DNA from 3 places in the Thauera sp. WB-2 genome. Region 1 is predicted to be linked to each of the others. Evidence: riboswitches for the same ligand, from Rfam matches in the RefSeq annotation. Region 1 holds a riboswitch; each other region holds the start of a gene.

What was found. Region 1 has a riboswitch for cobalamin ahead of LQF09_RS16305 (TonB-dependent receptor). Riboswitches for the same ligand answer to the same signal wherever they lie in the genome.
Region 2: another riboswitch for cobalamin. It lies ahead of cobO (cob(I)yrinic acid a,c-diamide adenosyltransferase); the one in region 1 lies ahead of LQF09_RS16305 (TonB-dependent receptor).
Region 3: another riboswitch for cobalamin. It lies ahead of LQF09_RS03145 (TonB-dependent receptor domain-containing protein); the one in region 1 lies ahead of LQF09_RS16305 (TonB-dependent receptor).

Annotation. Positions count from the first base shown of each region.
Region 1 covers NZ_CP088935.1:3,560,967-3,563,228, forward strand. Annotated here, with positions in the region: gene LQF09_RS16300 (TonB-dependent receptor) at 1-627, opposite strand, end outside; cobalamin riboswitch at 831-1,038, shown strand; gene LQF09_RS16305 (TonB-dependent receptor) at 1,196-2,262, shown strand, end outside.
Region 2 covers NZ_CP088935.1:2,034,501-2,036,762, forward strand. Annotated here, with positions in the region: gene LQF09_RS09275 (methyl-accepting chemotaxis protein) at 1-328, shown strand, start outside; cobalamin riboswitch at 397-617, shown strand; gene cobO (cob(I)yrinic acid a,c-diamide adenosyltransferase) at 775-1,386, shown strand; gene cobW (cobalamin biosynthesis protein CobW) at 1,451-2,262, shown strand, end outside.
Region 3 covers NZ_CP088935.1:694,595-696,856, forward strand. Annotated here, with positions in the region: gene cobT (nicotinate-nucleotide--dimethylbenzimidazole phosphoribosyltransferase) at 1-167, opposite strand, end outside; gene cobU (bifunctional adenosylcobinamide kinase/adenosylcobinamide-phosphate guanylyltransferase) at 223-771, opposite strand; cobalamin riboswitch at 864-1,097, shown strand; gene LQF09_RS03145 (TonB-dependent receptor domain-containing protein) at 1,238-2,262, shown strand, end outside.

The DNA of each region.
Region 1 (2,262 bases):
CAGGGCGCCGTCGTCGTAGCGGTCCAGGCCTTCGCCGTTGCCCTGCAGCACTTCGACCCCGAGCATCGCGAAGCTGCGCGTGGGCAGCGTGTAGCTGAGCTGTACGCCGCGCTCGAGCAGCCCGTGGTCACCAAACAGGTACTGGTTTACCAAAGGACGCTCGACGAAGGACCAGTCGTGCGGATGGCGGCTGTTGACGTAGCCGATGTCGGACAGGAACTTGCCTGCCTTGACGCGCAGGCCGGCCGGCAGTGCGCGGGTGACGAGGTAGGCCTCCTCGACCTTCACATCCTCGTCGTCGAAACCGATGGTGAGCACGCCGTCGAACAGGTCGGTGCGCGCACGCAGACCGATCTCGGAATGTCCGGCGTTGAAGCCGTTCTCGAGTGCGTGCGAATGGCCGTGGTGGTGGCCATGGTCCTCGTCGCCGTGGGCATGGCCGAACCCTGCCGGCGTACCCTCCTTGCCGGAGTAACGGCGGGCGAAGATCCCGTCGAGCGTGAGCGATGCGTCGAGCTCGACCTCGCCGAGCTTGAGCGAGGACTGTGCCTGCACAGGCAAGGGTGCGGCGGCGAAAAGCGCCAGGGCAAGGGGTGCCAGCGCAGCAGGACGAAGGATGTTGTGCATGTTCAACCTCGGATGGAAGTCAGGGCCGTGAGCCGATGAGGCCGCGATGGTAGGGGCCTGTCTTCGTTTTTGCAAGTATGTTGCAATAAACTGATAGCATCGATGGCGTGCCACCCGGGCGACACCATCGGGATGCACAAGCATGGCAACACCCTGCAGGCTGCACGAGCGCGCAGGTTTGACAGCCCGTCGACCGGCACGCTAACCTGCGCGCCGTTCATGGTTGTCTGCCCTAACCAGCAGACATGAAAAGGGAATCCGGTGCCGCGCCCCGCGCGCTCAACCCGGAGCTGCCCCCGCAACTGTAATCGGCGAGTCCTGCGCCCTCTCTGCCACTGGAATCTTTCCGGGAAGGCTGGCGCAAGGCGATGACCCGTGAGCCAGGAGACCTGCCATGCACATCACCTTCAACAGTTTGGGGCGGGGTGTCCCTGACAAGAGGCATGGCTCACACCATTTCACTTGCTCGTTTTCCTGACGGCTCGAGTGCAGTGCACGGCGCGTCCGTGCGCATGGCGCCGCACGCCTGTCCGTCGGAGATCCGCCCTGCCCGCACCGGACCTCCAACATGGCAAAACGATTCCGCTTTCCCCCCACCCGTCTTGCGGCAGCCATTGCGCTTGTCGTTCATGCGCCGGTCTTCGCGCAGGTGACGCTGTCACCGGTCGAGGTCAGCGCCAACCGCGACGCCCCCAGCCTGTACTTGGACGAACCGAGCACCACCGGTAGCCGCGCGGGCGTCGCCGCGCGCGAACTGCCGGCCACGACAAGCAGCGTGGACAGCACACAGATGCAGGAGCGCGGCGACTTCCAGGTGCGCGAGGCCATCACGCGCGCCACCGGCATCACGGACATCGGCTCAGGCGGCACCGGCGGCCTGTCGTTCTCGGCACGCGGCTACACCGGCACCAACTCGGTCGGCATCGCCGAAGACGGCATACGCATTCAGACCGGGGCAGGCACCCAGAACTATCCTGGCAGCGCCTGGGGCTATGAACGCGTCGAAGTGCTGCACGGCCCGGCATCGGTGGTGTTCGGCAGCGGCACCGTGGGGGCGACCATCAACGCCGTACGCAAGGAGCCCAGCCGCGTTGCTGCGCAGGAGCTCATGGTCGCCGCCGGCAGCGATGGCGTGAAACGGCTCGGCCTTGGTGCCACCGGCGCACTCGGCGAAATCGCCTCCTACCGCGTCGATGCCTACGGGACCCACATCGACGGCTACCGCGACCTCGGCAACTCGCACGGCGGCAAGATCATGAACCGCCTGCGCCTGCAGCCCCGCAGCGACCTGCGCATCGACCTGACCGCAGACCACAGCGTGCAGTACCCCGAGCGCTACTGGGGCACGCCGCATGACAACGGCCGCATCCTGCCCGAGCTCAGGCGCGAGAACTACAACGCCGCAGATGCCGTGATCCGCTATGAGGACACCCGCCTGCGCGCGCGTGCCGACTGGCAGCTCGACGAGCGGATCGCGCTGAGCAACGAGATCTACCGCCTGGAGTCGCAGCGGCGCTGGATGAACATCGAGAACTACAGGCTCAACCTCGCCGCCGACCGGGTGGAGCGCAGCGACTACCTGCATATCCAGCACGAACTGGTACAGACCGGCAACCGGCTCGAGGCAGCACTGAA
Region 2 (2,262 bases), 1.5 Mb from region 1:
CCTCGACGGCAGCCTCAATGCCGCGCAAGGCGCAGCGTTTGCCGTGGCGGTCAATACCGACAGCTACCTGTCGACCCACAACAGCAAGTTTTCCAAGCCGTTGACCGGCAATTACGAGGCTGATCTGGTCGGCAACCGTACCTGCCGCAAGTTCGACCGCCCACCCGAGCTGCGCGCGGCGCGCAATACCGAGTCGATGTTGTTGCAGACCTATCTGCGTGACACCGGCGAGGTGCTGTGCGACATCGCCATGCCGATCATGGTGGGTGGCCGGCACTGGGGCAATGTGCGGGTCGGTGTGCCTGCCGAATCCCTCATCGCCGACTGAACTGAATACCCGCATGGGGCATGCCGGCAGCAAGACGGCTTGCCCTGTGGGACTGCGGCGGCGTATAGTCCGCCCCGTATCGAACGGGAGCGCCTGGATGAGTCCTCATCCGGGTGTGAAACGGGAAGTCCGGTGAAGCGAGGCCATAGGCCCGCCATTCCGGCGCAGCCCCCGCTGCTGTAAGCCTGACGGTGCCATCAATCAATGCCACTGGAGCACACTGCTCCGGGAAGGCGATGGCAACCGGACGAAGGTGAGCCAGAAGACCGACCCGCTCGATCAGACAGGTAAGTGCCCCGGGGTGCGGGCAAATGCCGACTGCTTGAGCGGATCCATGATCCGCCCGCGTCCTGCCCGATCCGAGTCTCTGCGGTATCGCACGCGTTCATGCTGTCGCCATTGTTCCGCCCTCCGCTTACACCTTGGAAGACTTGGAGCGCGGAACGATGGATGAGAACAGGAAGCACAGCCACAATGAACGCATGCAGCGCAAGAAGGAGGTGGTCGATGCGGCCATCGAGCGCGCGCAGGAAGAACGCGGCATCGTCATCCTGATCACCGGCAACGGCAAGGGCAAGACGACCTCCGCCTTCGGCACCCTCTATCGTGCACTCGGCCATGGCCAGCAAGCGGGCGTGGTGCAGTTCATCAAGGGCACCCATGCTACCGGCGAGGTGGCCTTCCTGCAGCGCAACCCGGGCGCCTGCGCCGTGCGCTACCACGCGATGGCCACCGGCTTCACCTGGAACACGCAGAACTGGGACGCCGACAAGCGCGCCGCCGACGAAGCCTGGGCGCAGGCCGTCGCCATGCTCGCCGACCCGGCGCTGAGCCTCGTCGTGCTCGACGAGCTCACCTACATGCTCAAGTACAACTACCTCGACACCGAACAGGTGCTCGCCGCGGTGCGCGCGCGCCCGCCGAAGCAGACCGTGATCATTACCGGTCGCGCAGCCAAGCCCGAACTCGTCGACCTGGCCGACACGGTCAGCGAGATCGCCGACCGCAAGCACGCCTTCAAGGCCGGGGTGAAGGCCCAGGCCGGCATCGACTTCTGAGCGCCTGGCGCTTGCCTGCCGCACACATCCTGCGATCACACCCTCGCGCCCCCGGAGCATCCCGATGAGCATTCGCCCCAAGATCCCCGCCACCATCGTCACTGGCTTCCTCGGCAGCGGCAAGACGACCCTGCTGCGCCACATCCTCGCCCATGCGGGCGGGCGGCGAATCGCCGTCATCGTCAACGAGTTCGGTGAACTCGGCATCGACGGTGAGATCCTGCGCGGCTGCGGCATCGGCTGCGAGGATGAGGGAGGCGAGCGTGCTGGCCAGCTCTATGAGCTGGCCAACGGTTGCCTGTGCTGCACCGTTCAGGAGGAGTTCTACCCGGTGATGCGCGAGCTCATCGCACGCCGCGACGACATCGACCACATCCTCATCGAGACCTCCGGCCTCGCCCTGCCCAAGCCGCTGGTGCAGGCCTTCAACTGGCCCGAGATCCGCAACGCCTGCACTGTGGACGCGGTGATCACCGTGGTGGACGTGCCCGCCGCCGCGGCCGGCCAGTTCGCGGCCAACCCGCAGGCGGTGGACGCGCAGCGCCGAGCCGACCCCAACCTCGACCACGAGTCGCCGCTGCACGAGCTTTTCGAGGACCAGCTGTCGGCAGCCGATCTGGTGATCCTGTCCAAGACCGATCTTGCCGACGAGACGGCACGCGCTACCGTCGAGGCCCTGGTACGCGAGGAACTGCCGCCTGCAGTGAAGGTGGTCGCGAGCGAGCACGGGCGTATCGACCTCGACCTCGTCCTTGGCCTGGGCGCTGCCGCCGAGGACAACATCCACCTGCGTGCGAGCCACCACGACCATGAAGAGGGCGACGCCCACGACCATGACCACGACGCCTTCCAGTCGGTCTCGGTCGAGCTGCCCGC
Region 3 (2,262 bases), 1.4 Mb from region 1:
ATGTGCGGTTGGTGCAGCTCGGGGGCAGGCGTCTGCTGCACCAGTGCGATCTGTAGCGCGAGCGCCTCGAGCCGCCCGAGCGCGCCCACTGGCTTGGTCTTGCGGTCGATCTTGTGCTGGATGGCAGCGCTGAGCAGGGTGTCGGGCTGGGAGAGCTGGAAGTTCATGATTTACGAATGCCGGGTCGCGGGCCTGCAGGATGCAGACGGAATGAGCGCGAGTTTAGCCGTCCTTGAGCACCAGCGGCAGCCCTGCAGCGACGAACACCACGCGTGGGCACGCTGCCGCAACCGCTTGGTTGAGTCGGCCCGCCTCGTCGCGGAAGAGCCGGCCAAGCGCGGTCTCGGGGACCAGTCCCAGGCCAACTTCGTTGGCGACGAGGATGATGTGCCCCGGCAGGGTCGGCAGCACGGCCAGCAATGCGTCGCGCTCGCGGCGGAAGGCAGGCAAGTCTTCGGCGCTCGCGCCCGGGGGTAGGTGGTGGGCATCGGTGAGCAGGTTGCTCAGCCACAGCGTCAGGCAGTCGACCACCAGGCAGTGCCCGGGGGCGGAGGCTTCGCGCAGCGTGTCCGCGAGCGCAATCGGCGCCTCCACTGTGCGCCAGCCGGCGGGGCGGTCGGCCTGGTGGCGCCGGATGCGCGCAGCCATCTCCGCATCCAGCGCCTCGGCGGTGGCGATCACCGTCACCGCCAGCCCCGACGCCGCCGCCCGGCGCTCGGCCTCGCGGCTCTTGCCGGAGCGGGCGCCACCGAGGATCAGTTCGCATGTCATTGTTCTGGCGGGTCCTTGTGTAGGGAACGTCTGTATCTTATTGCAGTGCACGATACCGCCCCGTACGGTATCATCCGCGCCGACTGCCCCGGAAGGGGCAACGCGTTATCGGTGCCCACGGGCGTTTCTCGCCCAGGGTTAAACGGGAAACAGGTGCGCGGCCCCTCGCAAACGAGGCCGCAATGCCTGTGCTGCCCCCGCAACGGTAAGTGCGCGCAAGGTGGGTCATGCAGCCACTGGGTCCTCGACCCGGGAAGGCGATCCATCCGTCCGGCTCCGCCGGCACAGCGCACGAGCCCGGAGACCGGCCGGAGCGCGAAATGGCGGATGTGCCGCGGGGTGGCGGCGACGGGCGTGGTGGTTTCTCTTTCTGCTCTCTTCGGTTCTACCTGGGTCGTGGTGCGTCCATGTGCTGGATGGCTTGTCGCATGCGGGGACGCATTGCGCAGCTCAGGGAGTCTTTTCGATGAATCTGCGTTATTCCCAACTTGGCCTCTGTATTGGCGGCCTGGCGTCGGCAGTCCTTGCCGTGCCGGTCTACGCTCAGGAGCACATTGCTCCGACGGTTGTCGTTACCGCAACGCGTCAGCCGGTCAAGGCCAACGAACTGCTCGCCGACGTCACCGTGATCGATCGCACCCAGATCGAGCGCGCCGCGGCATCCAACGTCGTCGACCTGCTTGGCCGCCAGCCCGGTGTCCAGTTTGCCCGCAATGGTGGTCCCGGCGCATCGGTCAGCCTCTACCTGCGGGGCACGAAACCGGATCAGACCAAGATTCTGGTCGACGGTGTCCCGTTCAACTCCACTGCCTTGTCGGGTTCGTCGCTGCAGTACCTGTCGCTCAACAACGTAGAGCGTATCGAGATCGTCCGTGGGGCCGCGAGTGCGATCTACGGCGCGGACGCCATTGGCGGAGTGATCAACATCATCACCCGCACGGCTGAGCCCGGGCTGCGCCTGGACGGATATGCCGGTGCTGGCAGTCGGGATACGCGTCAGGGCGATCTGGCAGTGTCGGGTGGGGATGAGCGGTGGCGCTTCCGCCTTCACGTCAACTCGCTGAACACCGATGGCTTTTCGTCCCGCAGGGGCGCCAGCAATCGCGATGCGGATGACGATCGTTACCGCAACGAGGGCTATGGTGGTGCGCTGTCCTTCCATCCTGCCGAGGGGCACGAAGTGGGCGTTTCCTTCCTTGAACAGTCGGGAACGGTGCAATACGACAGTTTTGGCGGTAGCGGCAACTTCGATGACCGTGCGAGCTTCAAGACCTCGGTATTCAACGCATTCGTCCGAAACCGCCTGACCTCGTCGTGGTCCAGTCGCCTGTCGTATGGGCGCACCGACGAGGATCGTGCGGACTACAGCGAGCCCGCGCCCTGGGATCCTTTGGGCATCACCCGGCGGGAGAGCACCAACAAGACCTTGAGTTGGCAGAACGACATCGCGCTGCCGATCGGGACGGGACTTGTCGTGGTCGAACGCTTCGA